One region of the Microbacterium sp. USHLN186 genome, then DNA from elsewhere that is predicted to be linked to it. Evidence: predicted binding sites of a transcription regulator. Region 1 holds the regulator's gene; each other region holds the start of a gene.
The links. The regulator LexA, encoded in region 1, represses DNA repair genes until DNA is damaged. The targets are predictions, from matches to a motif close to TCGAACANNTGTTCGA.
Positions count from the first base shown of each region.

Region 2: a site for LexA is predicted at 4,410-4,425, ahead of WFG93_RS01365 (HNH endonuclease signature motif containing protein). Genes of this name have one in related genera too.
Region 3: a site for LexA is predicted at 7,339-7,354, ahead of WFG93_RS12750 (HNH endonuclease signature motif containing protein). Genes of this name have one in related genera too.

Region 1 covers NZ_JBBCYA010000008.1:28,421-38,420, reverse strand. The annotation lists gene WFG93_RS13725 (S9 family peptidase) at 1-113, opposite strand, end outside; gene WFG93_RS13720 (methylenetetrahydrofolate reductase) at 269-1,219, shown strand; gene metE (5-methyltetrahydropteroyltriglutamate--homocysteine S-methyltransferase) at 1,216-3,528, shown strand; gene lexA (transcriptional repressor LexA) at 3,557-4,243, opposite strand; gene WFG93_RS13705 (LysM peptidoglycan-binding domain-containing protein) at 4,547-4,933, shown strand; gene WFG93_RS13700 (histidinol-phosphate transaminase) at 4,983-6,074, shown strand; gene hisB (imidazoleglycerol-phosphate dehydratase HisB) at 6,071-6,685, shown strand; gene hisH (imidazole glycerol phosphate synthase subunit HisH) at 6,682-7,314, shown strand; gene WFG93_RS13685 (MinD/ParA family ATP-binding protein) at 7,349-8,671, opposite strand; gene priA (bifunctional 1-(5-phosphoribosyl)-5-((5-phosphoribosylamino)methylideneamino)imidazole-4-carboxamide isomerase/phosphoribosylanthranilate isomerase PriA) at 8,870-9,616, shown strand; gene WFG93_RS13675 (SseB family protein) at 9,600-10,000, shown strand, end outside.
Region 2 covers NZ_JBBCYA010000001.1:295,840-305,839, forward strand. The annotation lists gene WFG93_RS01345 (agmatine deiminase family protein) at 1-520, shown strand, start outside; gene WFG93_RS01350 (amidase) at 520-2,223, shown strand; gene WFG93_RS01355 (APC family permease) at 2,273-3,667, shown strand; gene WFG93_RS01360 (J-domain-containing protein) at 3,722-4,282, opposite strand; gene WFG93_RS01365 (HNH endonuclease signature motif containing protein) at 4,458-5,831, shown strand; gene WFG93_RS01370 (MATE family efflux transporter) at 5,868-7,196, shown strand; gene WFG93_RS01375 (acyl-CoA dehydrogenase) at 7,243-8,958, opposite strand; gene WFG93_RS01380 (TrmH family RNA methyltransferase) at 9,010-9,639, opposite strand; gene WFG93_RS01385 (Nramp family divalent metal transporter) at 9,683-10,000, shown strand, end outside.
Region 3 covers NZ_JBBCYA010000006.1:195,727-205,726, forward strand. The annotation lists gene WFG93_RS12730 (hypothetical protein) at 1-186, opposite strand, end outside; gene WFG93_RS12735 (DUF3375 domain-containing protein) at 327-1,796, shown strand; gene WFG93_RS12740 (DUF4194 domain-containing protein) at 1,789-2,526, shown strand; gene WFG93_RS12745 (ATP-binding protein) at 2,523-5,876, shown strand; gene WFG93_RS12750 (HNH endonuclease signature motif containing protein) at 5,934-7,307, opposite strand; gene WFG93_RS12755 (carbon starvation CstA family protein) at 7,558-9,831, shown strand; gene WFG93_RS12760 (YbdD/YjiX family protein) at 9,885-10,000, shown strand, end outside.

The DNA.
Region 1 (10,000 bases):
TCACCCCACCAGATCTCCTCGCCCACGAAGCGGGCGCCGTCGATGCGCGGCGCTGCCTGGGCGATCTGGGCGGCGGTGAACGGGGAGGGCCATGAGCCGTAGGACGCGGTCATGTCCTCGAGCCTATCCAGCACGCAGCCGGCACACGCCGTCACCCCCCGACACACGGCGTCACCCACCTGACACACGGCGTCACACAGTGTGCACCGCGCGACGCCGCTGTCCTACCGTCTGAGGACACCCCCCCCGAGACCCAGAGGAGAAGGCCATGGACCGCGTCCCGTTCTCCTTCGAGCTGTACCCGCCGCGCACGGCCGAGAGCGCCCGAGCGCTGCACGACACGATCGCCCGTCTCGCCGAGGCCGGCCCGGAGTTCATCTCGGTGACCTACGGCGCCGGCGGCTCGACGGGCGGCCGGTCACTGGAGGTGCTGCGCCACATCCGCCAGCACACCGAGACCGAGCCGCTCGCGCACCTCACCTGCGTCGGCAACACCTACGAGGGCGCGGCGCGGCTGATCCGCGAGTTCCTCGACGCGGGTGTGCGCAGCTTCCTCGCCCTGCGCGGCGACCCGCCGGCGGGTCAGGACGAGTCCGACGCGTTCCTCGGCGATCTGGAGAGCTCAGCGCAGCTGGTGCAGCTGATCGACCGGGTGCAGGCCGAGTGCGCGCCGTACGAGGAGTCGCCGGTGCGCGGCAACCCGGATGCCGTGCGCGTGGCGCCGCGCCGCAAGGTCAGCATCGCCGTCGCCGCCTTCCCCAACGGCCACCCGCGCTCCGCGTACAGCAGCCAGCACGTCGACGCACTGCTCGCCAAGCAGGCCGCGGGCGCCACGCTCGCCATCACGCAGCTGTTCTTCCATCCCGACCACTACCTCGCCTTCGTCGAGCGCGCGCGCCGCGCCGGGGTGACGATCCCGATCCTGCCGGGCATCATGCCCATCACATCGCCCGCCCGACTTACCCGGGTGCTGGAGCTCACCGGCGAGGAGCTGCCGAGCGAGCTGGCGATCGAGCTCGAGATCGAGCCCACCGCCGAGGGGCGCCGGCAGATCGGCATCCGCTGGGCCGCCGACCTCATCCGCGCCGTCGTCGACGGCGGCGCACCCGGCGTGCACCTGTACGCGTTCAACCAGCACGAGACCGTGCTCGACGTCCTCCACGGTGCCGGGGTCCTCCCCGAGCGCCGCCTGCTCGCTGCATCGAAAGGAAACTCATGACCGCTTTCCCCGCCGGGACCATCCTCGGCTACCCGCGAATCGGCCGACGCCGCGAGCTGAAGAAGGCCGTCGAGTCGTTCTGGGCCGGGCGCATCGACGAGGCAGAACTGGAGCGCACCGCCGCCGAGCTGCGCGCCGCCACCCGCGAGCGACTCTCCGCGCTCGGCCTCGGCCGTGCTGACTCGTCCATCCCGGAGTCGTTCTCGTTCTACGACCAGGTGCTCGACGCGGCCGTCACCGTGGGCGCCATCCCCGCCCGCTTCGACGACCTGCGCGACGCCGACGGCTCGATCGGCCTCGGCGCGTACTTCACGGTCGCCCGCGGCGAGGGCGAGCGCGCCCCTCTGGAGATGACCAAGTGGTTCGACTCGAACTACCACTACCTCGTCCCCGAGATCGGCCCCGAGACGACCTTCTCGCTCGCCAGCGAGCACCTCGTGACGCAGGTCGCCGAAGCCGCCGCTGCCGGATACGTCACCCGCCCGGTGATCGTCGGACCCGTCACCCTGCTCGCCCTGGCGAAGGCATCGGATGACGCGCCGGAGGGCTTCGAGCCGCTCAGCCGCCTCGACGACGTGCTGCCGGTCTACGCCGAGCTGCTCGAGAAGCTCAAGGCTGCCGGCGCACAGTGGGTGCAGTTGGACGAGCCCGCGCTGGTCAGCGAGTCGCTGCCGGTCGACACCGGGACCCTCGCGGATGCCGCCGCCCGCGCGCTCGCGGTTCTCGGCGGTGCCGGCGAACGCCCGCAGATCTTCGTCGCCGCCCCGTACGCGGCGCTCGGCGCGACGCTCGACGTGCTGGCAGCCGCTCCTGTCGAGGCGATCGGCATCGACCTCGTGCGCGGCGAGGTGCCCGCCTCGCTGCCGTCCCTCGCCGGCAAGACCCTCGTCGGCGGCGTGATCGACGGTCACAACATCTGGCGCGGCGACCTCGTTGGCGCTTTCCGCACGCTCGAGGCGCTGCGCGCGCTCGGCGCCACAGCGGTCGCGGCATCCACCTCGACCTCGCTGCTGCACGTGCCGCACGATGTCGACGACGAGACGGCTCTGGATGCCCGTCTGGTCTCGTGGCTCGCCTTCGCCGACCAGAAGGTCGGCCAGGTGGTCACCCTCGCGCGCGGTCTCGCCGACGGACGCGATGCCATCGCCGACGAGCTCGACGCGGCGTCCGCCGCACTCGCCGACCGGCGTGACGCCCCCGGCGTGCGCGACGGCGCCGTGCGCGGCCATGAGGTCGCCGAGGCGGATTTCTCGCGCGTCTCGTACGCCGAGCGCGAGAGCGCTCAGCAGGCGCTGGGTCTGCCCGCCCTTCCGCTGACCACCATCGGCTCGTTCCCGCAGACCGGCGACATCCGACGGGCCCGCGCGCGCTTCCTGCGCGGGGAGATCCCCGTCGAGGACTACGCGGACTTCCTGCGCCGCGAGATCGACCAGGTCGTCGCCCTGCAGGAGGAGCTCGGACTGGACGTGCTCGTGCACGGCGAGCCCGAGCGCAACGACATGGTGCAGTACTTCGCCGAGCACCTCGACGGCTTCGCGGTCACCCAGCACGGCTGGGTGCAGTCGTACGGCTCCCGCGCGACGCGTCCCTCGATCCTCTGGGGCGACGTCTCGCGGCCCGCGCCGATCACGGTGTCCTGGGCGACGTACGCCCAGTCGCTCAGCGTCAAGCCCGTCAAGGGCATGCTCACCGGCCCGGTGACCATCCTCGCGTGGTCGTTCGTACGCGATGACCAGCCGCTGAGCGAGACCGCCGACCAGGTGGCCCTCGCCTTGCGCGACGAGATCACCGATCTCGAGTCGGCCGGCATCGCGATCATCCAGGTGGACGAGCCCGCGCTGCGCGAACTGCTGCCGCTGAAGCAGGCCGACCAGCCGGCCTACCTCGACTGGTCGGTGCGCTCGTTCCGGCTCGCGACCGGCGGGGCGGCTGCCGCGACGCAGATCCACACCCACCTCTGCTACTCGGAGTTCGGCGTGGTCATCGACGCAATCCGCGCACTCGACGCCGACGTCACCTCGATCGAGGCGGCGCGCAGCCGCATGGAGGTGGTCGCCGACATCGCGCACCACGGCTTCGACCACGGCATCGGCCCCGGCGTGTACGACATCCACTCGCCGCGCGTGCCGAGCGTCGCGGAGGTGGAGACGCTGCTGCGCCGGGCGGTCGACGAGCTGCCGCTGCGCCAGCTCTGGGTCAACCCGGACTGCGGTCTGAAGACCCGCGGCTATGACGAGACGGTCGCCTCGCTGCGCAACATCGTCGAGGCCACGCGTCGCGTGCGGGAGGACGTCGCCGTCGCGGTCTGACCCCGGATGCCGAAGCGGGGGAGCCGACTCAGACCGCGCGCAGCACGGCTACGACCTTGCCGAGCACGACGGCCTCATCGCCGAGGATCGGCTCGAAGGCGGAGTTGCGGGGGAGCAGCCAGGTGTGACCGTCGCGACGGCGGAACGTCTTCACCGTCGCCTCGCCGTCGATCATGGCGGCGACGATCTCACCGTTCTCGGCGTTGTTCTGAGTGCGGACGACCACCCAGTCGCCATCGCAGATGGCCGCATCGATCATCGACTCGCCGTTCACCTTCAGCATGAACAGGTCGCCCTTGCCGACCAGCTGTCGCGGCAGGGGGAAGATCTCCTCGACCTGCTGGTCGGCGGTGATCGGCACTCCGGCGGCGATCTGCCCCACCAGTGGCACGAGAGCGGCATCGCCGACGGCGGGACCGCTGTCGGCCGGGTTCTCGGCGCTGCTGCCGGGCAGATCGATGAGCACCTCCATCGCACGCGTCTTCCCGGGGTCGCGGCGCAGATAACCGCTGAGCTCGAGCTGGCCGAGCTGGTGCGTCACGCTGGAGAGCGACTTCAGGCCCACGGCATCGCCGATCTCGCGCATGCTCGGCGGATATCCGTGCCGGGCGATCGAGTTCTGGATGACCTCGAGGATCGCCACCTGCTTGGCGCTGAGGCTCTTGCGACGGCGCGTTCGTGGCGCCTCGGCTGCCGTCTCGGGGGTGTCGCTCATCGGTGCTCCTTCATGGCCACGTGCGGTGTGGAACCGCGTCCTCGCGTTGATCCGCTTCGAATGTCGGAGGCCCGTGATGGGCTGTCCTCATCGAAACGGTATCCGAGTCCGGCCCGGAATCGGAAGATCCGTTCGAGCGTGTCGAAGAAGTCGGCGAGACGGATTCGAATAACGCTTGACACATGTTCGAGATCGAAGATAGATTCGGAACGTAGCTTCGCATCCGGCATCCCCGGCCGGATGCCGGATGCGAACGCCGCACCCCCGCCGCGCGATCGGCGGGAGGACGAGAAGGAGCAGCACATGAGCACCATCAGCCTCCAGGCCCCCATGACACCCCTGGCCGTGCGCACAGACGCCGCCCGCCGCGCGAGCACGGTCCGCCTGCGTCTCACCGCCCGCGGGCGACGCGTGCTGCTCTCCCTGGCTGCGGTGCCCATCGTCGCCGGCGTCGCGGTCTCCCTGCTCGCCGGCGGCTCCGCCGTCGCCTCGAACGAGAGCGGTCAGGCGGTGTCGTTCGAGACGATCACCGTGCTTCCGGGCGACACCCTGTGGTCGATCGCCGCAGACGCGGCTCCCGGTGTCGACCCGCGCGAGGTCATCGCCGACATCACGCGTCTGAACAACCTCAGCTCCGGCATGATCCAGGTCGGCAGCACCATCGCCATCCCCACCGCCTACGGCGAGTAGTGCGAGCGTCGCCGTCACGCGGGGCGGCGACACCGCGCCGCCGCCTACGATGGAGGACGTGACATCCCTCGATGAGCTGCCCCTCCGCGATGATCTCCGCGGGCTCACTCCGTACGGCGCGCCGCAGGCGCCGCTGCCGGTCGCTCTGAACGTCAACGAGAACACGCATCCGGTTCCGGATGCCGTCGCCAGCGACATCCTCGACGACATCGCACTCGCCCTGCGCGACGTGAACCGCTATCCCGACCGCGAGTTCACCGTCCTGCGCGAGGGCTTCGCCGACTATCTCGGCCATGGATTGACCGCCGAGCAGATCTGGGCGGGCAACGGCTCCAACGAGGTGCTGCAGCACATCATGCAGGCCTTCGCCGGCCCCGGGCGCGCGGCGTTCGGGTTCGCTCCGACCTACTCCATGTACCCGCTCATCACCCAGGGCACCGGGGCGCGCTGGGTCGCCGGCTCGCGGGACGACGACTACACGCTGCGCCCCGACGACGCGGCTCGCCAGGTCAGGGACGCCGATCCCGATGTGGTGCTGCTGTGCTCGCCGAACAACCCGACCGGCACGCCGCTGCCGCTGGAGGTCGTCGAAGCCGTGTACGAGGCCGCTCGCGGCGTCGTCGTCGTCGACGAGGCCTACCACGAGTTCGCGCCGCGTGAGGCGTCGTCGGCGCTCTCGCTGCTGCACGGCCGACCGCGTCTGGCGGTGTCGCGCACCATGAGCAAGGCCTTCGCCTTCGCGGGAGCGCGCGTCGGCTACCTCGCCGCCGACCCCGCGTTCATCGATGCGCTGCGTCTGGTGCGCCTGCCCTATCACCTCAGCGCGCTCACGCAGGCGGCCGCGGTGGCTGCGCTGCGCAACTCCGACACGATGCTGCGCATGGTGGACGAGATCGTCGAGCAGCGCGACCGGATCTCCGCGACGCTCGAGGCGCTGGGCTACACGCCGCACGAGTCGTGGTCCAACTTCGTGCTCTTCGGCGGGGTCGACGATCCGCGCGCCGTGTGGCAGGCGCTCTACGAGCAGGGTGTGCTGATCCGCGACGTCGGAATCCCGCACCACCTCCGGGTCACCGCCGGCACAGCCGCCGAGACCACCGCATTCCTGGAAGCCCTCGCCTCGATTGGATCCCCCGCATGAGCGACCGCACCGCGTCCCGCACGGCACAGCGCCGCCGCCACACCTCCGAGTCGACGGTCGAGGTGAGCATCGACCTCGACGGCACCGGCCGCAGCGACATCGACACCTCCGTGCCGTTCTTCGACCACATGCTCACCGCCTTCGCCAAGCACTCGCTCACCGACCTCACCGTCCGTGCGACCGGCGACACCCACATCGACGCGCACCACACCGTCGAGGACATCTCGATCGTGCTCGGCCAGGCGATCCGTGAGGCACTCGGCGACAAGGCCGGCATCTCGCGCTACGGCGACGCGCTGGTGCCGTTGGATGAGGCGCTCGCGCAGGCGGTCGTCGACATCTCGGGGCGCCCGTTCCTCGTGCACGACGGCGAGCCGGCCGGCTTCGAGTTCCACCTCATCGGCGGGCACTTCACCGGCTCGCTCGTGCGCCACGTGTTCGAGGCGATCACTCTGAACGCCGGGCTCACCGTGCACGTGCGCGTGCTCGGCGGGCGTGATCCGCACCACATCGCCGAGGCGGAATTCAAGGCGTTCGCGCGCGCGTTCCGTCAGGCCAAGGCCCTGGATCCGCTCGTCGACGGGGTGCCCTCGACCAAGGGGGCGCTGTGAGCGGGCGGCGGGTCGTCGTCTTCGACTACGAGTCCGGCAACGTGCACTCCGCGGTCAAGGCGCTGGCCGCGGCCGGCGCCGAAGTCGAGCTCACGCGCGATCGGGATCGCGCGCTCGAGGCGGACGGCCTGCTCGTGCCCGGAGTCGGTGCATTCGCGGCCGTGAGTGAGGCGCTGCTCGCCCACGGCGGTGACGAGATCATCGATCGCCGGCTGGCCGGGGGTCGCCCGGTGCTCGGTATCTGCGTCGGCATGCAGGTGATGTTCGAGCGCGGCGTGGAGCGCGGGCAGCTCACCGACGGGCTGGGGGAGTGGCCGGGCACAGTCAGCGAGCTCGATGCGCCGGTGCTGCCGCACATGGGCTGGAACACCGTCGAGACCGGCGCCGGGAGCACGCTGTTCCGTGGGATCGAACACGAGCGCTTCTACTTCCTGCACTCGTACGCCGCGAAGGCATGGGAGATCGACGTCGAGCGTCCGTTCCGCGAGCCGTCGCTCACCTGGGCGACGCACGGCGAGCGCTTCCTCGCGGCCGTGGAGAACGGCCCGCTCTCGGCGACGCAGTTCCACCCAGAGAAGTCCGGCGCCGCCGGCATCCGGCTGCTGCAGAACTGGGTCGAATCGCTCTGAGCTGCTCTGAGCTGAGCTGAGCTGACCGCGGGACTCAGAGTCCGCGGGCGACCGCCGCGCCCGCGGCGAGCCAGGCGGTCTGCGTGGCTGCGGCGAGGGCGCCGAGGCGCAGATGGCCGTCGACCATCTCATGGTCGAACGGGATGCTGACGACCTCGCGGGCGAGATCGCGGTAGCCGGTGACGACCTGGTTCACGTCCGCTGCGGTGGCTTTGGGATCCGCCTGGGTCACGACGACAACCGAGCGGCGGGCCAGCTCGGCCGAGCGCTCGTCGCGGTCCTCGAGCGCCTCCAGCAGCAGCGCCCCGGCCTCGGCATGATCGTCGCGCGTGGTCGTGGCGACCACGATCTGGTCGGCGTGGTCGATCATGCGCAGCCACATCGGGTCGGACTCGTCATTGCCCGAGTCGATGATGATGAGACGGTAGTACTTCGCCGCGACGGCGTGGATCGCGTCGATGTCGGAGGAGTGCAGCCGGTTCTCCTGGGCGAGGCGCATCGGCTTCGAGCGCAGCACGTCGTACTTCTCGCGCGCCTGGTGGTGCACGTAATGCGCCAGATCCGCCGACTGCGCGCCGGCGCCCAGCAGGCGGTCGGCCTCCGGCAGCAGTTCGAACAGCGTCCGATCGTGCGGGCCCTGGTCGGTGCGCCAGCCCAGGGTGCCACGGGTCTGGTTGTTGTCCCAGGCCAGCACGCCCGCACCGCCGAAGCGCGCGAAGACCGCCGCCAGCAGCACGGTCGTGGGCGTCTTGCCCGCGCCGCCCTTGCCGTTCACCACCGCGATGGTGCGCGGACCCGGCCAGTGCTGGCTGACCAGCAGCTCGTTGTCACGCACCGCGCGCTCGGCGGCGCCGGGTGCCAGCGAGAAGCCGAGCCGGTTCAGCGCTCCACGCGCGCCGGTCTTCGCCGGCTCCTCGCGGCGCTCCTGCTGCAGGAAGGACGGCCGCTCCCGCTGCTGCCGAGCGGGCTCGTCGGTCGCTGCGGGGGCGGATGCTGCGCCGGAGCCGCGGTGATAGCGCGGTGCCTGGATGGGCGCCTCGGGACTGCCGGCAGGTGCGGCCGGGCTCTTCGCAGGCACAGCGCTCTGAATCGGCGCGGTGCTTCGAATGGGCACGGCGGCGGGTGCTGCGGGGCTCGGTGCGGGCGCGGCGGCGGGTGCTGCCGGGCTCGGTGCGGGCGCCGCGTTCTGCCTGGGCACCTCGGAGATCACGGCCGGTGCGGGCGGCTGCGTCGCCGGCTGCGGCTGGGGCGTCGGCTGCGGCTGGGGCGTCGGCTGCGGCGCCTCGGCGGACCGGCGCGTCGCGCTCGAGCGTCGGCGAAGGGGCCCCGCTGCACCGTCGTTGTGCGCGTCCGTCATGCGTTGCTTCCCTCCGCGTCGTGAGGCCGCCGATCGTGCAGGCGTGCCCGTGCACGTCGATCGTAGCGGGGACGCGTGCGAAGATGCCTGCGGGATGGCACGGCACCGCCTCGACTCACCGTTTGAGAGAGCCCGTCGCCCGGGCTACTCTGTTCTCTCGTGCCCGATCGGGCCGCCTCACCCCTCCCGAAGGACGACATGAACGACTTCGCACAGTCCCCCTCGCTGATCCTGCTTCCCGCGGTCGACGTCGCCGGTGGCAAGGCCGTGCGCCTGACCCAGGGCGAGGCCGGCACCGAGACCAGCTACGGCGACCCGGTGGACGCGGCGGGGGAGTTCGTCGACGCCGGCGCGCAGTGGATCCACCTGGTCGACCTCGACGCGGCCTTCGGGCGCGGCAGCAACACCGCGATCCTGCGCAAGGTCATCAAGCAGTACCGCGGAGTGAGCATCGAGCTCTCCGGCGGCATCCGCGACGACGCGAGCCTGGACGCGGCGCTCGAGGCCGGTGCCACGCGGATCAACCTCGGCACCGCCGCCCTCGAGAACCCGGAGTGGTCGGCTGACGTGATCAGCCGCTACGGCGACGCGATCGCGGTCGGACTCGACGTGCGCGGGACCACCCTGGCCGCCCGCGGCTGGACCAAGGAGGGCGGGGACATCTGGGAGGTCCTCGAGCGTCTGGAGGAGGCCGGCTGCAGCCGCTACGTCGTCACCGACGTCACCAAGGACGGCACTCTGCGCGGACCGAACCTCGACCTCCTGCGCGAGATCACCTCACGCACGCCGAAGCCCGTGATCGCCTCCGGGGGTGTCGCCAGCCTCGACGACATCGCCGCGCTGCGAGAGCTGGTGCCGCTGGGCGTCGAGGGCGCCATCGTCGGCAAGGCGCTGTACGCCGGGCAGTTCACCCTGGCTGAGGCGCTGGATGTCGCCGGCGACTGACGACGGCTGCGAGCACGGCGCGGCGAACACCCGCGACTCGGCCGGGGTGCCCTGGGCGGGACGCAGCTTCGAGGCGAACGCGCACGCTGCCGACGACGGCTCGGCCGATCCGGCCCTGCTGGCAGCCCTGCTGCGATTCCGCAGCGGAGAGGGCTCGCAGATCGAGGTGGTCGATGCGTTCCGCGACGCGCGGGTGCTGGTGCCGCTCGTCGCCGAGAAGGGCGATGAGGGCGTGGGACCGACCGGACTGACCGTCGACAAGACGCAGGAGCTCTCGATCGTCACGGTCGCCGCCCCCGACGGCCGCCGGGTGCAGCCGGTGTTCTCGTCGGTCGACACGATGCGACGATGGGATGCCACAGCACGGCCGATCCCGGTCGAGGC
Region 2 (10,000 bases), on a different contig from region 1:
CGACAAGGCACGGGTCGAGGCGGAGATGGCTCGCACCCTCGGCACGGAGAAGGCCATCTGGCTCCCCCGCGGCCTCACGCGCGACTACGACGAGTTCGGCACCCAGGGGCACGTCGACATCGTCGCCGCGTTCGCTGCGCCTGGTCGCGTGCTGCTGCACCGCCAGGACGACGCCGGGCACCCCGACCACGAGGTCACCCGCGATCTCAAGTCGCTGCTGCAGCAGCAGACGGATGCCGCAGGGCGACCGCTCGAGATCATCGATGTCCCGGCCCCGGCGACGCTGCGCGACGACGAGGGCTTCGTCGACTGGAGCTACATCAACCACCTCGTCGTCAACGACGGGATCGTCGTGTGCGGCTTCGGCGAGGACGCCGCAGACGCCCGAGCCAGGCAGATCCTCGAGGATGCCTACCCCGGCCGCCGCGCGGTGACCGTGGACGCCCGACCGATCTTCGCGCGCGGTGGCGGCATCCACTGCATCACCCAGCAGCAGCCCCGCGTCGGAACCGGGCACTGATGTTCGAGGTCTACGAGAAGCCCATCGCTGAGCTGCGCGCCGCCCTCGAGTCGGGCGAGACCACGAGCGTCGAGCTCGTGCAGGCGTACCTCGCCCGCATCGATGCCTACGACGGCACGGACACCGAGACCGCGCTGAACGCCGTCGTGGTGCGCAATCCGGACGCCTTGGCCGAGGCCGAAGCCTCCGATGCCCGCCGCGCGTCCGGTCAGACGCGCGGACCGCTCGACGGCATCCCGTACACGGCCAAGGACAGCTATCTGGTCACCGGGCTGACCGCCGCGGCCGGCTCTCCTGCGTTCGCCGATCTCATCGCGCAGCGCGACGCGTTCACGATCGAGCGGCTGCGCGCCGGCGGCGCGATCTGCCTCGGCCTGACCAACATGCCCCCGATGGCGAACGGTGGCATGCAGCGCGGCGTCTACGGACGCGCCGAGAGTCCCTACAACGCGGAGTGGCTGACCAGCGCGTTCGGCTCCGGCTCGTCGAACGGCTCGGGCACCGCGACAGCGGCGAGCTTCGCCGCCTTCGGTCTGGGCGAGGAGACCTGGTCGAGCGGTCGCGCACCGGCATCCTGCAACGCGCTCGTCGCCTACACGCCCAGCCGCGGCGTCATCTCGGTGCGCGGCAACTGGCCGCTCGTGCCCACGATGGACGTCGTCGTGCCGCACACCCGCACCATGGCCGATCTTCTCGAGGTGCTCGACGTGATCGTCGCCGATGATGCCGAGGTACGCGGCGACTTCTGGCGCGCGCAGCCGTGGGTGCGCATCCCGGCGGCATCCGAGGTGCGGCCGAGGTCGTACGTCGCGGTCGCGCCGGCGACGCTGCGCGGGATGCGCATCGGCGTCCCTGCCATGTACATCAACGCAGATCCCGACGCCGGCACCGGCACCACCATCGGCGGCGCCACCGGGCAGCGGGTTCGGACCCGCGACTCGGTGATCGCCCTGTGGCGGCAGGCGCGCCGCGACCTCGAGGCGGCAGGGGCCGAGGTCGTCGAGGTCGACTTCCCCGCGGTCACCAACTACGAGGGCGATCGCGCCGGAGCGCCCACGATCGCGACCCGTGGGCTGGTGAGCCCCGAGTTCCTGCACAGCGAGATCGTCGACCTCTCCGCCTGGGCGTGGGAGGACTTCCTCCGCGCCAACGGCGACCCGGCGCTGCCCACACTGATCGGCGTCGATGGGGCGACCATCTTCCCGCATCCGAAGGGCGCCCTGCCCGACCGCTATGACGGGTTCGACGATGACATCGCCACCTACCCGCAGCAGGTCGCCTCGCGTGGGTATGAGGGCTTCACCGACATCCCGCACCTCGAGGACGGCGTGCGCGGGCTCGAGGAGACCCGCCGGATCGACCTCGAGCAGTGGATGGACGAGCGCGGCCTCGACGCCGTCGCCTTCCCCGCCATGGCCGACATCGGCCGCGCCGACATGGATGTGAATGCGGATTCTGCGGATGCCGGCTGGCGCAACGGCGTGTGGGTGGCCAACGGCAATCTCGTGCCGCGGCACCTCGGCATCCCGACCGTCACGGTGCCGATGGGCACGATGGCAGACATCGGGATGCCGGTCGGCCTCACCTTCGCCGGCCGCGCCTACGACGACACTGCACTGCTCGCCCTCGGACTCGCCTTCGAGGCGACCGGGCAGCGCCGCACCGCTCCCCCACGAACGCCCCGGCTCCGCGACAGCCCCTGACGCTCCGCAGCCGACATCCCCGATACCCAGGTTTACAAGGAGGTAACCCATGACCACCACCGCCCCAGCGACCCTTCATCGCAGCCTCAAGCAGCGACACGTCGTCTTCATCGGCCTGGCGTACATGTCACCGTTCGCCGTGTTCGACACCTTCGGCATCGTGTCCGAGGCGACCAAGGGCCACGTGCCCATGTCGTACATCATCATCACGATCGCCGTGCTGTTCACCGCGTTCAGCTACGCCAAGATGGTGCGCGTCTACCCCTCGGCAGGCTCCGCGTACACCTACACGCGGCGCACCATCGGCGCACCGGCCGGATTCCTCGTCGGATGGGTCGCGCTGCTCGACTACCTGTTCCTGCCGATGATCAACGCCCTGCTGGCGGGCATCTACCTCTCGGCGTCGTTCCCCGACGTGCCGGACTGGGTGTGGGTCGTCGGTCTGATCGTCATCATCACGGCGCTGAACATCATCGGCGTGCGGGTGAGCGCGGTGGCCAACATGGTCATGGTGGTGTTCCAGGCCCTGCTCGCGATCGTGTTCGTCGTGCTGACGGTCGGAGCGATCGCCTCGGACAACGCGCTCGCGTTCAGCCTGGCGCCGTTCTACTCGATGAGCGCCGACATGGCGAGCCTCGTCGGTGGCGCCTCGGTGCTCGCCCTGGCCTTCCTCGGCTTCGACGCCGTCACCACGCTGTCGGAGGAGACCGTCGACCCGCGCCGCACGGTGCCGCGCGCGATCATGTGGATCGCCGCCCTCGGTGCCGCCTTCTTCATCACGGTCACCTACGTGATGCAGACGCTCGTGCCCGACCTCGACGCGCTCAACGCCATCACCCCCGACATCGAGGGCGCCTCGCCGTACATCGCTCTGGCGATCGGCGGCATCCTGTTCCAGACCTTCTTCCTCGCCGGCGCGACCGTCTCGGTGCTCTCGTCGGGTCTCGCCTCGCAACTGAGCGCCTCGCGCCTGCTGTTCGCGATGGGCCGCGACGGCATCATCGCGCGGAAGCTGTTCGGCTACGTGCACCCGCGCCTGGGCACGCCGGTGATCAACATCCTCGTCGTCGGAGCGATCGCGCTGACCGCGCTGACGCTGGATCTCAACGCAGCCACCTCGCTGATCAACTTCGGCGCGTTCACCGCCTTCGCCTTCGTGAACCTGTCGGTGATCGCATTCTGGATGCGTCACCGTAACGCGGAGACCACGCGGGGCTCGGTGCTCGCGTGGACCGTCGTGCCGGGCATCGGCTTCCTGATCAACGTCGGGCTCTGGCTGAGCCTGGACCAGCTCGCGATGACCGTGGGTCTGATCTGGGCGGGTGTCGGCGCCGTGTACCTGCTGTGGCTGACCCGCGGATTCCGCCGGCCGACACCCGAGGTCGCGTTCGACGAGGCCGAGGACCTGCCGACCGGAGTGGTGCGAACGCCCGTCACCAGGTGAGGAAGGCCCTACGGGAGTGGCGACGGACAGGTTTCGCGGCCGGGCGGTGTTCGATCAGCCCCGACGCCACCAGCGCCGGCGCGGGCGCTGTGTGGCATCCGATGCCGGCGATGCCGCGCCATCCGCCTTGCGCGCGTTTCGGCGCTCCCGCCACGCGACGACTTCCCGCTCGACATCGCGGGTACGCGTCACCACGGGCGGTCCGCCGAGCAGCTGCCGTCGCGCCTCGATCACCCGCCGATTGAAGTCCTCGATGACGTCGCGCACGTCTTCCTCCCGCGCGAGTTGATCGAGCTGGTCGTCGAGCCCCCGATCCTCCACACGAAGCAAAAGCGCGGGAGGGCCGAGCCCGGAGAGGTTCTCGGTCTCGATCTTGCGACGGATCCACCAGTCGGGATCGTGCTGCCCACCGAGTCCCTCGAGCGGCTTGCCGGCGCCGGGCAGGTTGTCGAACTCTCCGCGTCGGATCGCGAGCTGGATGGCGGTTTCGACGAACTCCGCCTTGTTCTGCACGTTCAGCGCCGAGGCCGGAGCGTCTTCGGGCTGGTCGCGGGCATCCTCGCCGGCATCGCGGCGCGCGCGGTACCGCGCGGCGTCGTTCATAGCATCGGACATGGGAGGCACCTCCGGTGGTTCCAGCGTACGCGCCGAGCGGTGTCGGAGGCCGGCTCTAGACTCCTATTGCCAGCTCGATGCGAGCGCATATAGTTTCGGATGTTGTGGATAACCTATTCGATTTTTCTCGAATAAATGCTTGACAGAGTGTTCATGGCCGTCTTACGCTGGAGGCATGTCAGCAGCGGCGTTGACCCCCTTGCGAGAGGCCTGCACGGCCCTCGGTGAGGTGTGGGCGGATGCCGATACCGCCGCGGATCTGAACCGGCCCGACCTGGTCTCGATCACCCGCCTGATCGGCTCGGCGCGACGGGCCCTTGATGCTCTGCAGGCGGATGTCGCGGCGGTGATCGCGCATGAGTCACGCCCTGAGCTCGGTCCGGATTCGCTGGCGAAGCAGCAGGGCTTCCGCACCCCGGCGCAGCTGATCGCGACGACGACGGGCACGAGTGCGGGCGACGCGGCACGGCTGGTGAAGGTCGGAGAGGCGATCGCCCCGCGGCAGAACCTTCTCGGCGAGCCGGCACCGGCGAAGTACCCGGCCGTGCAGGGCGCCGTCACCGCGGGCCGGCTGGGAGCCGCCGGAGCGGCGGTGATCGTGGAGTTCCTCGACCGGGCGAGGATCGGCAACGACAAGACCCTCGTCGCGGACGTGGAGCGGCAGCTGGTCGAGCGTGCCGTCGGACTGTCGCTGGACGACGCGCGCCGGCTGGTGAAGCGCGCCGAAGCCGTCCTCGAAGCCGATCGCTTGGAGACCAGGGAAGAGGAACGGCGCGCAGCGCGGTCGCTGAGCATGTTCGAACGCGACGGGATGCTGCACCTGAACCTCGTCACCCCCATCGAGGCCGGCGCGGCGATCAAGACCGCGATCGACGGGTACGTCTCTGCACAGTTCCAGGCCCGGAAAGACACCGTCGACGCGGGAGTCGTCGACGGCGACGAGGTGGATGCCGATCAGCGCACCGTCACCATGATGCGCGCCGACGCCCTCGCCCTCTTCTGCACGCACGTTCTCGACTGCGACACCCGGATGCCCGTCGGCGGCGCGACCGTCATCGTCCGCATCAACCTCCATGACCTCCAAGCAGGCACCGGATCGGGCACGATCGACGGAATCGACCAGCCCGTCTCGATCACCGCGATCCGCCGCATGGCCGCCGCAGGAAGCGTGATCCCGTGCGTCCTCGACTCCGCCGGCGACATCCTGGACTGGGGACGCGAGAGACGCCTCTTCACCAGAGCGCAGAAACTCGCCCTCGTCGACCGCGACGGCGGATGCGCGATGTGCGCACTGCCACCGGACATGACCGAGGGCCACCACATCAACTGGTGGACCCGAGACACCGGACCCACCGACCTGACCAACGGCATCCTGCTCTGCTCCACCTGCCACCACCGCATCCACGACAACGCCTGGGACATCCGCATCGAGAACTCCGACGCGCGCTCCGGCACCAGGGGACGAGTGTGGTTCATCCCACCACCCCACATCGACCCGGAACGCCGGCCCCGCCTCGGCGGCAGGGCCCGCTACGACATCGCCGCCTGACAGGCAGCCGCGCGATCCACCGCATAGGCTCGTGGGGTGGCATCCACCGCATCACCGTCGCTGAATCGCGAGATCCTGCGGCTTGCCGTACCCGCGCTCGGCGCGCTGATCGCGGAACCGGCCTTCCTCATCCTCGACTCGGTCATGGTCGGACACCTCGGCACGTCACCCCTCGCCGGCCTCGGCATCGCCGGTGCCGTGCTGCAGACGATCGTCGGGTTGATGATCTTCCTCGCCTACTCCACCACGCCGGCCGTCGCGCGCCGGTTCGGCGCCGGCAAGCCGGGCGACGCGGTGTCGGTGGGCATCGACGGCATGTGGCTCGCCCTCGGACTCGGAGCCGTGCTCGCGGTCGCCGGCGCGCTCGCGACGCCCGCGCTGGTCGCGGCGTTCGGAGCATCCGAGGCGGTCGCGACCGAAGCGCACACCTACCTCACCATCTCGATGTGGGGACTGCCGGCCATGCTCGTCGTCTTCGCGGCCACCGGCCTGCTGCGTGGCATGCAGGACACGGTGACCCCGCTGTGGATCGCCGGACTCGGCTTCGGCGCCAACGCCCTGCTCAACTGGATCTTCATCTACGGCCTGAGCTGGGGCATCGCCGGCTCGGCGTTCGGCACCGTCGCCGCCCAGTGGGGCATGGTCGCCGCCTACGTCGTCGTGATCCGCCGTCTCGCCCGCCGCCACGGCGCGTCGATGAAGGCGCAGCGCTCCGGCCTTCGGGGCACTGCACGCTCCGGCGGCTGGCTGTTCCTGCGCACGGTGAGCCTGCGCGTCGCGCTGCTCACCACGGTCGCCGTCGCGACCGGCCTCGGCGCGCGGGAACTCGCCGGATGGCAGATCGTGTTCACGATCTTCTCGACCGCGGCCTTCGCGCTGGACGCGCTCGCGATCGCCGCGCAGGCGATGATCGGCAAGAGCCTCGGCTCGGACCATCTCAGTCACGTGCACCGCGTCCTGCGCCGCACCCTGGCGTGGGGACTGTGGTTCGGCGTCGTGGTCGGTGTGCTCATCGCCGCCCTGTCGGGCGTGATCGGCGTCGCGTTCACCGGGGATGCCGGAATCGGCGCGCTCGTGCAGCCGGCCTTCCTCGTGCTCGCCGCCGCCCAGCCCATCGCGGGAATGGTGTTCGTGCTCGACGGCGTGCTGATGGGCGCCAACGACGCCCGCTACCTCGCGATCGCCGGCCTGCTGAATCTGGTGCCGTTCCTGCCCACGCTCTGGATCATCGCCACCGCCGGCGTCGACGGGCAGGCTGGGCTCGTGTGGCTCGCCGTTGCATTCTTCGGCGTCTACCTGCTGGCGCGCTTCGGCACGCTCGGCTGGCGGGTGCGCACCGATGCGTGGACCCGCATCGCCGCCTGACCGCTACCCGCTGTCGCCGAGCGTCTAGGCGCAGGAGCGTACGGGGTCAGCCCACTTCGCCGGCGGCGACCGTCTCGGCCAGCATGTGCACCCGCGGCAGATGGTGCGCGCCGTAGAAGTCGGCCGACACCAGACGCGCAGCGTCCGCGGCATCCGGCGACGAATGCGCGAGCACAGCGCTCACCGCGAGACCGTGCATCCATCCGCCGGCGACGGTCCCGAGCAGCATGAGGTACGGCACGCTGACGCCGTAGGCGTCGCGGGTCGCGCCGAAGTCGATCACGGATGCCGTGGCGCGCCGCGCCGCCTCCACTGCACGCTCCAAGCGGTCCGCGGTACGCGCCGCGACCTCGTGATCGAACGCGCGCAGCGCCTCGGCCGTCGACAGGATCGCAGCGAACAGGCTCTCGGCCGTCGCTCCGCCGTCGCGGATCACCTTGCGGCCGATCAGGTCGTTCGACTGGATTGCCGTGGTGCCCTCGTAGATCGGCATGATCCTGGCATCCCGGTAGTGCTGCGCGACGCCGGTCTCCTCGATGAAGCCCATGCCGCCATGCACCTGGATCGCGTCGCTGGTCAGCGCGACGGCATCCTCGGTCGCCCAGCCCTTGAGGATCGGCACGAAGAACTCGGCGAGCGCACCCGTGTCATCGGTCGACGCCCGGTCGAACAGGTCGCCCACGTACACGCCCAGCGCGCGCATCGCGAACAGCCGGCTCTGCATCGACAGCAGCAGCCGGCGCACGTCGGGATGCTCGGCGATCGGAGCGCCGGCAGCGCGGTCGAGCACCGCACCCTGGCGACGGTCGTTCGCATACGCGAGGGCCTGCTGATACGCGCGGTGCGCGATGCCGGTCGCCTGGAAGCCCATGCCGGCGCGCGCGGAGTTCATCATCACGAACATGCCCGCCAGACCGCCGCCGACTTCGCCGACGAGGTAGCCGGTCGCGTCCTCGTAGGAAAGCACGCAGGTCGGGCTGCCGTGGATGCCGAGCTTGTGCTCGAGCGCGACCGTGGTGACGGCGTTGCGCTCTCCCGGGGCGCCGGACGCGTCGGGCAGGAACTTCGGCACGACGAACAGCGACAGCCCCTTCGCACCGGCCGGCGCGTCGGGGGTCCGGGCGAGCACGAGGTGCACGATGTTCTCGGCGACGTCGTGATCGCCCCAGGTGATGAAGATCTTCTGTCCGGTGACCCCCCACGACCCGTCCGCGCGCGGCGTCGCGATCGTGCGGATCGCGCCGAGGTCGGTGCCGGCGTCGGGCTCGGTGAGGTTCATCGTGCCGGTCCACTCGCCCGAGACGAGCTTGGTGAGATACGTCTCGCGCAGCTCTTCGGATGCCGCCGCGTCGAGCGCGTGGATCTGCCCAGCCGTCAGCAGCCAGCACAGCGCGAAGGCGGCGTTGGACGCGTTCCAGATCTCACCGAGGCCGGCGCGGATCGATCCGGGCAGACCGTCGCCGCCCGCGGTCTCCGGCGCCTCGGCGGAGACCCACCCGGCCTCGACGAACGCCTGATACGCCTCGGCGAACCCCGCCGGAAGGCGCACCTGGCCGTCTTCCAGCCGCGCACCCTCGCGATCACCGCTGGTCTGCAGCGGCGCCAGGACGGAAGTCGCGAACTCGCCGGCTCCGGCGATGATCTCCTTCGCGTCCTCGGCGGTGAAGGCGCCACCGGTCGCGCGCGCGGGGAGGTCGACGCCGAACGCCTCGCCGAACAGGAAGCGGTAGTCTTCGACCGGGGGGACGTAGTCGGATGCCATGGCACACTCCATTCGCGTGAGACTGAGACCCAGTTTACGCGACACTGCGTGTCAGGCGTAGCGGCGGCACCATTCGTACATGACGACCGCGGCCGCTGCACTCGCATTGATCGACCGCGTGGAGCCGTACTGCGTGATCTCCACATGGCCGGATGCCGCGGCGAGCGCCTCCTCCGAGAGCCCGGGCCCCTCCTGCCCGAACAGCAGCACGCAGCGCTCCGGCAGATCGGCGCGATCGACCGGCACCGCCTCGCCGACGTTGTCCACGGCGATGATCGGGATGCCCTCCCCCGATGCCCACGCCGTGAAAGCCGCGACGTCGGGGTGGTGGACGACGTGCTGGTAGCGATCGGTCACCATCGCACCGCGCTTGTTCCACCGGCGCCGACCGATGATGTGCACGGTGTCGGCGAGGAACGCGTTGGCGCTGCGCACGATCGAGCCGATGTTCATGTCGTGTTGCCAGTTCTCGATCGCCACGTGGAACGCGTGCCGTTGCGTGTCGAGGTCGGCGACGATGGCATCCATCCGCCAGTACCGGTAGCGGTCGATGACGTTGCGGGTGTCGCCGTGCGCGAGCAGCTCCGGATCGTAGTGGTCGTCAGTGGGCAGATCCCCCCGCCAGGGGCCGACGCCGCGCGTCGTGCGCTCGGGAACGTCGTCTGCGGTCGAGTCCTCCATTCGGCTCAGCGTATCCGCCGCCGGGGAAGTGCTACTTTTAGGCATGCCTAAAAGTCCGATGCGCTCCGCGGCGCTGCTCGGTCCGGCATTGGTGGCCGGAGTCGCCTATCTGGACCCCGGCAACGTCGCCAGCAACATGACCGCCGGCGCCAGGTACGGCTATCTGCTGGTGTGGGTGGTCGTCGCGGGCAACGTGATGGCGTGGCTGGTGCAGTACCTGTCTGCGAAGCTCGGCGTCGTCACCGGCCGGAGCCTTCCCGAAATCCTCGGCGCCCGCATCCGCAGCCGCTGGGCACGGCGGGCGTACTGGTTGCAGGCGGAACTGGTGGCCATGGCGACCGACATCGCGGAGGTGCTCGGC
Region 3 (10,000 bases), on a different contig from region 1:
GGGCGTCGCGCCGGACACGTCGATCAGTCCCGGGTCGGGGGAGACGCCGACGTGCAGCTCGTCTCCTTCGACGCCGGTGAGGGTGCCGTGGGGGTCGGCGGGGATGCGGATGCCGCAGCCGGCGAGTGACACGAGGGCGCACAGCGTCGCGATCGCGGCGAGAGCGATACGAGGACGATGTCTCATGCTGAGACGGTGACGGACGGATGCCGCGCACGGAATGTCCTTGACAGGATGCCGGCGCCCGCGGCAGAGCCGGAGGCGGGCAGCGACGGCGGCGACGGCGGCGCGGGGGAGCGCCTAACGCTGCGGATAAACTGGAGCGTGTGACTGGCGCGCGTGCCGAGGCGGCATACTCTCGCTCCCTCGCGGCGTTCCGCACGCCGACGCTGGGGCTGCTGCACGGACGCCAGGCGCCGTTCGTCATCGCCGCGCTGTCGATGCTGTTCACCGCCGACCGCCCCGCCGTCGCCGTCGCCGACGCGCATGCCGAGGTCGCCGAGGCGCTCGACGAGCTGCGGGCCGCCGGCTTCGACGACGACGATCGCCGCCTGCCCGCCGGCAGCGGACGCGAGGTGTGCCGCACCTGGGCGAAGCAGGGCTGGCTCGTGCAGCAGATCGACGACGACGGCGAGGTGTACCGCCTCTCCGCGCACGCCGTCGAGGCGCTGGAGATCACCGGACGCACCGGCGGCGGACGCACGCGCGTGTCGAACTCGCGCGTGCGCACGCTGCTCGACGCCGTCGAGCGGCTCGCCGATGAGGCCGAGGCCGACCCCGTCAAGCGCATCGCCCGCCTCACCGCCGAGCGCGACGCCCTCGACGCCGAGATCCTGCGCGTGCAGGCGCACGGCGCGGTGCCCGTCGACGACGAGGAGCTCTACGAGGAGGCCGAGAACATCCTGCACCTCGCCCGCGAGCTGCCGGCCGACTTCACCCGCGTCGCGGAATCGCTCAAGGCCATGCAGCGCGATGTCGTCGCGCACCTGCGCCGTGATGAGCGGCCCACCGGCGAGGTGCTGCGCGAATACCTGCAGCGGGCGAAGGACGTCATGCAGGCCACCCCCGAGGGGCGGGCGTTCGCCGGCGCGCTGCGACTGATCGGCGATCCCGAGCGCATCGACGCGCTGGCCGAGCAGCTGCACGACCTGCTCGCGCATCCGTTCGCGCGCTTTCTCGACCCTGCTCAGCGGGCCGAGTTCGATGCCATCGGCCGCCGCGTCGAGCTGGGCGTCGAGGAGGTGCTGGCCGCGCAGCGCCGCGCGTCGCACGTCATCACCGGGCAGGTCAAGACGCACGACCCGCTGCGCGACCGGCAGATCGACGATCTGCTGCGCGACGTCATCTCCGGGCTGCACCAGTGGGCGCAGACCGCTCCGGCGAGTGCGGCGGTCGAGCCGGTGCGCAGCCTGCCGCTGATCGATCTCGGACGGCTGCGCCAGAGCGTGGGCGACGTGCGTCCGCCGACCGCCCCGGCGCCGCTGACGGATGCCGATGATGTGGAGTACCTCGAGACCGACTCGCGCTCGTGGGGCGGGCCGCGCTACGCCGAGCTGGAGGCGCACGTCGCCGGTCTCGGCGACAGCTTCGATCTGGCGGAGGCGTTCACCGCGGCACCGGACGGCACCCGTCGCCCGGTGGACCTGGTCGGGCTGCTCGAGATCGCGCACCGAAACGGCATGGCCGAGATCGACGATCTCTCGACCGTCGAGACGCAGCGCCCGGACGGCACGACCCGGCGCTTCGCGTTCGTGTCGGCGACCGCTCGGCGCGCGAAGGAGGACGAGGATGACTGACACCACGACCGCATCCGCCCCCGAGGTCGGCCTCGAAACGGACGCCGAGGCGCAGCATCCGGATGCCGAAGCGCAGCATCCGGCGCCGTTCATCGCCCCCGTGGCGATGGAGGACGACCCCGACGAGCTCTTCCCCGGGGACCGCGGCACTCTCGACCCGGAGGTGCGGCGCGTTCTCGTGCACGTGCTGCAGCGCCGCTTCCTCAGCGCCGACAACCGGGCCGAGTGGGCGCTGCTGCTCGCGCACCAGCAGGTGATCGAATCGCGCCTGCACGATCTGTACCTGCGCCTCGTGGTCGACCTCGGCCGCGGCCTCGCGTACAAGCAGCAGGTGCGCTCGGACGAGTTCGAGGTGCCGATCCTGCTGAAGGACGCGCCCTACAACCGCACCGAGACGCTCGTGCTCGTGCACCTGCGCACGGTGTTCCAGCGCGAGTCGGCGGCAGGCGAGGCGGCCCCGCGCATCGACATCGAGGACGTCGAGCAGACCGTGCTCAGCTACCTGACCGACGCCGACGGCAGCACGGCGCGTCAGCAGAAGGCGATCCGCGCCGCGCTCGAGCGGCTCGACCGCGAGGGCGTGATCGATGAGGAGAGCGTCGGCCGCTATCGCATCAGCGCGCTGATCGAGGTGGTGCTCAGCGCCGAGAAGCTCGCCGAGCTGCGCACGTGGCTGCGCTCGCAGGCGATCGCCGACGCCGACCGGATGCCGAAGGAGGCCGCCCTGTGACCATGCTCGACACCCTGTTCGGGCTGATCCCCGCCGCCTCCCGCGGCCAGCAGTGGGTGGCCGAGGAGCTGCAGCTGATCAACTGGGGCGGCTACGACGGCGGGCCGCACCGCGTGCGCTTCTCGCCCGACGCCACCCTGCTGTGCGGCGGGTCGGGATCGGGCAAGTCCACCCTGATGGATGCGTACATCGCGCTGATGATGCCGCACACCACCCCCTTCAACGGCGCCTCGAACGGCGGCATCACCGGGCGTCCCCGCGGCGACGAGCAGCGCAACATCCTCTCCTACGGGCGCGGGAAGATCGACGAGTCCCGCACCGACGAGGGCACGAAGCTGCGGGTGCTGCGCGGCGACGGTGAGGACACCTGGACGGCCATCGCCATGACCTGGCGCGACCACGACGGCTCGCGCTTCACGGCGCTGCGCGCCTGGTACATCCCCGCCGGCGCGCGCATCCTCGAGGACACCGTCCGGGTGCGCGCGACGACCGACGGCTTCTTCGACCTCGCCCGGCTCGAGCAGGCGGCCGGGCTGCGCCTGGCCGACTCGGCGCTGCGCGCTGCGGGGCTGGAGACCCTCGGCACCGACCGGGAGTTCTCGGCGCGGCTGCACGCGGTGCTCGGCATCGGCGCGGCGGGGTCGGGCGCGAAGGCGATGAGTCTGCTCGCGCGCATCCAGGCCGGTCAGCAGATCACCACGGTCGACGACCTGTACAAGCGTCTCGTGCTCGAGGAGCCCGAGACGATGGCGGCGGCGGATGCCGTCGTGGCCCACTTCGACGAGCTCGAGAGCACGCGCCTCAGCATGGTCACTGCGCGGCAGCAGGTGAACGCGCTGGCACCGATCCACGGCATCCGTGAGCGCATCGCCGCCGCCGACGAGCAGCTGCGCCTCGTCGACGAGCTGGGCGAATTCGCCGACCCGGACTCCCGTGCGTCGCTCTGGCGCGCCGAGCGGCGCCTCGACCTGCTGCGGGAGGTGGAGGACGAGCTGCGTGATCGCACGCATGCCCTCGATGCGGTGCTGCGCGAGAAGAAGGCGCAGGTCGATGCGGCCGAGGTGGAGCGCGACGGTCTTCTGGATCTGCTGCGCCAGTCCGGCGGCGACCGGCTCGAGACCGCGCAGCGCGAGCTGCGCGCGGTGGAGCGGCGGCTGGCCGACGTGCAGCGTGAGCGGCAGCGGGTGGATGCCGTGCTGGCCGAGCTCGGGCTGTCGGCCGAGTCGGCCGAGCAGTTCGCCGAGGTGCTCGCCGCCGCCCGCGCCGCGCAGTCGGAGGCGGGTGTGCGGCGTTCCGCGCGCGCGACGTTCGCCGAGGCGGAGTCGGCGCGGCAGGCGCTCGCGAAGCAGCGTCGCGAGCTGGCCGAGGAGCGCGCGGAGGCCGGGCGGCTGCGCGGCAGCATCCCTCCCGCTCTCGATCGTGCACGGACGCTGCTCGCGGAAGCCGCCGGCCTCGACGCCGACGCGCTGCCGTTCGTCGGTGAGCTGATCGAGGTGCGCACCGAGTTCGAGCCGTGGCGGGAGGCGTTCAACCTCGCGCTCGGCGGATTCGCGACCACGCTGCTGATCGACGTGGCGCATCTCGACCGGTTCCGCGCGGCGATCGACGCCGTGCGCTTGCCGATGCGGCTGCGGTACGAGGGCGTGCACACCGGGCTCGCCGCATCCGCCAGCGCGGACGAGCGCACCCTGCCGGGGCGGCTCGACCATCGCCCGACGCCGTTCACCGGGTGGCTGCAGCAGCGCCTCGACGAGCGCTTCGGCTTCGTCTGCGTCGATTCCTCGTCGCAGCTGTCGGCGCACGCCATGGCGCTGACCATCACCGGGCAGATGTCCCACGGCAGTCGCGGCGGGCACGGCGGGCACGGGCGGGAGAACGTGCTGGGCTTCTCGAACGAGCGGCGCCTGCGCGCGCTCGACGAGCAAGCGGCTGCGCTGGAGGCCCGGGTGGCCGAGGCGACCGCTGCGGTGACCGCCGCGGAGAGCGAGATGGATGCCATCGAGGCCCGCCTGCAGGCGTTCGCCGTGGTGCGCGACCTGAGCTGGGAGCAGATCGACGTCGACGCGGTGGCGCAGGAGCAGCAGCGCTGGGCGGCCGTCGAGGCCGAGGTGACCACCGCGAACCCGCAGATCGCCGAGCTGACCGAGCGGGCGGCGGGGCTGAAGCTGGCCGCCGCGGTGCTGCGCGACGAGATCGGGGCGCTCAGCGCGCAGCGGGCTCAGGCGCAGGAGCGCTGGGCGGCTGTCACCGACGACGTCGACGACTGTCAGCGGGTGATCGATGCGGCCGAGCAGGGCGCGCTGGTGCTGGACGAGCGGCAGCGTGCGTTCCTCGCCGAGCGGTTCCTGCTGACCGCGGCGGATGCCGAGGCGCTCACCGCGGATGAGCGGCTGGCGCGGCTGGATCTCGCGCTGAAGAGCGCCGGCGCGCGCCTCGCCGCCGACCGGCGGTCCGCCGCTGAGGCGCAGCAGGAGCAGCGGGAGCGGATGCGGCAGCTGATGACGTCGTTCCTCGAGCGCTGGCCGAACCTGAACCTGCTGCCGGATCCCGACGCGTCGGTCGATGAGTTCGTCGGCATCCTCGACGCGCTGCAGACCAACGGGCTGCACGAGCTGGAGGGGGAGTGGCGCGACAGCCTGCTGAAGCTGTCGGGCAACGACCTGACGAGCCTCGATTCGACGCTCAGCCGCTCGGTGCGCGAGATCAGGGAGCGCATCGAGCCGATCAACGCGATCATGCGCGAGCTGCCGTTCTACGACGACCGGCATCGTCTGCAGATCTCGCCGCGTGAGAATCAGTCCGAGGCGCGTCGGCGGTTCCGCCGCGAGCTGCGCGAGGTGCGCGGGCTGATCGAGGCGGCGTCGAACGATGACGAGCGCGAGAGCGCGTACAAGCGGATGAGCCGGCTGATCGGGCGGATGCGGCGCTCTGCGCCTGACTTCGCCGAGTTGATCGATGTGCGCAATCACGTGCGCGTGTCCGCGGAGCGGGTGCTCGCCGAGACGGGCGAGCACGTCGCGCTGTACGACCACATCGGCGAGAAGTCCGGAGGCGAATCGCAGGAGCTGGTCGCGTTCATCGTCGGGGCTGCTCTGCGGTATCAGCTGGGGGATGCCGGCGCCTCGCGGCCGCGCTACGCGCCGGTGTTCATGGACGAGGCGCTGATCAAGGCTGACGCGCACTTCACGAAGCGGGCGATCGGGGCGTGGCGGGGGCTGGGCTTCCAGCTGGTGATCGGCGCGCCGAACGACAAGTACAGCGCGATCGAGCCGCATGTGGATGTCGAGTACACGATCCTCAAGGACACCCGCGGTCGCTCGTGGGCGAAGCCGAAGGTGGCGGTGGACTGACGTTCGGCAGGAGGCGCCGTCACTCGCTGCCCCTAGGCGTCCGAGCGCGCCCCTGGATCAGGCGGCGATGTCGTAGCGGGCCCTGCCGCCGAGGCGGGGTCGGCGTTCCGGGTCGATGTGGGGTGGTGGGATGAACCACACTCGTCCCCTGATGCCGGAGCGTGCGTCGGAGTTTTCGATGCGGATGTTCCAGCCGTTGTCGTGGATGCGGTGGTGGCAGGTGGAGCAGAGCAGGATGCCGTTGGTCAGGTCGGTGGGTCCGGTGTCTCGGGTCCACCAGTTGATGTGGTGGCCCTCGGTCATGTCCGGTGGCAGTGCGCACATCGCGCATCCGCCGTCGCGGTCGACGAGGGCGAGTTTCTGCGCTCTGGTGAAGAGGCGTCTCTCGCGTCCCCAGTCGAGGATGTCTCCGGCGGAGTCGAGGACGCACGGGATCACGCTTCCTGCGGCGGCCATGCGGCGGATCGCGGTGATCGAGACAGGCTGGTCGATTCCGTCGATCGTGCCCGATCCGGTGCCCGCTTGGAGGTCTTCGAGGTTGATGCGGACGATCACGCATGCCCCGGCCAGCGGCAGTCGGCTCTCGCAGTCGAGCACGTGGGCGCAGAAGAGGGCGAGGGCGTCGGCGCGCATCATGGTGACGGTGCGCCGATCGGCGTCCGCCTCGTCGCCGTCGACGACTCCAGAGTCGGCGATGTCTTTGCGGGCCTGGAACTGTGCGGAGACGTACCCGTCGATCGCGGTCTTGATCGCAGCGCCCGCTTCGATGGGGGTGATGAGGTTCAGGTGCAGCATCCCGTCGCGTTCGAACATGCTCAGCGACCGCGCTGCGCGTCGTTCTTCTTCCCGGGCTTCGAGCTTGTCGGCTTCGAGCACGGCTTCGGCGCGCTTGACCAGGCGGCGCACGTCGTCCAGCGACAGGTCGACGGCTCGTTCGACGAGCTGCCGCTCCACGTCCGCGACGAGGGTCTTGTCTGCCCCGACGCGTGCCCGGTCGAGGAACTCCACGATCAGCGCCGCTCCGGCGGCTCCCAGCCGACCCGCGGTGACGGCGTCCTGCACGGCTGGGTACTTCGCCGGTGCCGGTTCGCCGAGAAGGTTCTGTCGTGCGGCGATGGCCTCGCCGACTTTCACCAGTCGTGCGGCGTCGCCCGCGCTCGTGCCGGTCGTCGTCGCGATCAGCTGCGCGGGGGTGCGGAAGCCCTGCTGCTTCGCCAGCGAATCCGGACCGAGCTCGGGGCGTGATTCGTGCGCGATCACCGCCGCGACATCCGCCTGCAGAGCATCAAGAGCCCGTCGCGCCGAGCCGATCAAGCGGGTGATGAAGACCAGATCGGGCCGGTTCAGATCCGCGGCGGTGTCAGCATCCGCCCACACCTCACCGAGGGCCGTGTAGGCCTCTCGCAAGGGGGTCAACGCCGCTGCTGACATACCTCCAGTGTAGAGCGGGGAGTGAGCAAAGGCAAGCAAATATTCGAGGGTGAATAACACGTGCACTCGATAAGAACCGAACATAATGACGATCTCACGTCTCGAAACTCGACACCCCCGCGACGCGTCGTCCACTCCGCTCCACTGTGCGACACGCGCGCGGGCGCCGCGTCCCCGCCCCGCTAATGTGAACCGACCCCCCAAATGCGAAAGCACGATCCATAGTGCGATGACGCTCCAAGGAGAATCCATGACCTTCACCCCAGAATCCGGCAGGGGCGCTGATGCGCTCGTGCACGACCCGGCATTGCCGCCCGTCGCCGTCCCCGAGGCCGAGCTCGAGCGCGAATCCCGCATGACGCTGCCCAAGATCGTGCTCTGGGTCGCGATCGCGCTGCTCGGCGGCGTGGCCTGGACCATGCTCGCCATCGTCCGCGGCGAGACCGTCAACGCCATCTGGTTCGTGTTCGCGGCGGTCTGCACCTACGCGATCGGCTACCGGTTCTACTCGAAGGTCATCGAGCGGTACATCACCCGACCCGACGACCGCCGGGCGACTCCCGCCGAGGTGCGCGAGGACGGCAAGGACTTCGTGCCCACCGACCGTCGCGTGCTGTACGGTCACCACTTCGCCGCGATCGCCGGCGCGGGTCCGCTGGTCGGCCCGGTGCTCGCCGCGCAGATGGGCTTCCTCCCCGGCACGATCTGGATCATCGTCGGCGTCGTGCTGGCCGGTGCCGTGCAGGACTACACCGTGCTGTTCTTCTCGATGCGACGCGGCGGACGCTCGATCGGGCAGATGGCGCGCGACGTGCTCGGCAAGGTCGGCGGCACAGCGGCGATCATCGCCTCGCTGCTCATCATGGTGATCATCATCGCGATCCTCGCGCTCGTGGTTGTGAACGCCCTCGGCGAGAGCCCGTGGGGCGTGTTCAGCGTCGGCATGACCCTGCCGATCGCGATCTTCATGGGCGTGTACCTGCGTTTCCTGCGCCCCGGCCGCATCACCGAGGTGTCGCTGATCGGCTTCGTGCTGCTCATCGCGGCCATCGTCGGCGGTGGCGCGGTCGCCGCGACCGACTGGGGTCAGGCGATCTTCCACCTCGATCGCACCACCATCGCGTGGGCCATCATCGTGTACGGCTTCGTCGCCGCCGTGCTGCCGGTCTGGCTGCTGCTCGCCCCGCGCGACTATCTGTCGACGTTCATGAAGGTCGGCGTCATCGTGATGCTCGCCGGCGCCATCGTCCTGGTGCGTCCCGAGATCGAGGTGCCGGCGTTCACCGAGTTCGCCGCGACCGGTCTCGGACCGGTGTTCTCGGGCACGCTGTTCCCGTTCCTGTTCGTGACCATCGCCTGCGGCGCCCTGTCCGGCTTCCACGCGCTGATCTCTTCGGGCACGACCCCGAAGCTCATCGAGAAGGAGCGTCAGACGCGCTTCATCGGCTACGGCGGGATGCTGATGGAGTCGTTCGTCGCGATCATGGCGCTCGTCGCCGCTATCTCGATCGACCAGGGCATCTACTTCGCGATGAACTCGCCTGCCGCGCTCACCGGCGGCTCGGTCGAGGGGGCAGTGGCCTTCGTCAACTCGCTCGGCCTGACCGGCGTCAACCTCACCCCAGACATGCTCACCAGCACCGCCGCGGCGGTCGGCGAAGAGACCGTGGTCTCGCGCACCGGTGGCGCGCCGACCCTGGCGCTCGGGCTCGCGCACATCATGCACCAGATCGGCGGGGGCACCGCGATGATGGGCTTCTGGTACCACTTCGCGATCATGTTCGAGGCGCTGTTCATCCTCACCGCCGTCGACGCCGGAACCCGTGTGGCGCGCTTCATGCTGCAGGACTCGATCGGCGCCTGGATGCCGAAGTTCCGCGACATCAGCTGGCGTCCGGGCGTGTGGATCTGCACGGCCATCATGGTCGCCGGCTGGGGATACATCCTCATCCTCGGCGTGACCGACCCGCTCGGTGGGATCAATACGTTCTTCCCGCTGTTCGGCATCGCCAACCAGCTGCTGGCGGCGATCGCGCTCGCCGTGGTGTTCGCCATCGTCGCCAAGCGCGGCCGCAGTTACGTGCGCTGGCTGTGGATCGTCGCCGTTCCGCTCGCCTTCACCGCCGTCATCACGATCACCGCGTCGATGTACAAGATCTTCTCGCCGGTGCCGGGCATCGGATACTGGGCCAACAACGCCAAGTACCGTGCCGCGCAGGCCGCCGGCGACGGCAGCCTCGGTGCGCCCGAGGTCGTCGAGGCGGTCATCCGCAACACGGCCGTGCAGGGCACCCTGTCGATCGTGTTCGTGGTGCTGACGATCGTCGTGCTCGCCGTGGCTGTCATCTCGGCGGTGAAGTCCATCCGCCAGGGCGTGACCGACGACGGCGAAGACGCGCCGGTGCCCTCGCGCCGCTTCGCCCCGGCGGGATTCATCGCCACGAAGGCCGAACGCGAGATCGAGGAGCAGTGGCGGGAGCACGACAGCGCGACCGGCACCGTCCGCACACGAGGCGGACACTGATGAGCGCGCCGGGCCTCGAGGTCCGCTCCGCATCCGTCGCCATCTGGCAGCGGATGCGGGGTGCGGCATCCGGCATCCGGTGGTACGTCACCACACTGATGGGTGACCGGGCGTACGAGACCTACGTCGCGCACCACCGGGTCAACCACCCCGACGTGCCGGCGCTCAC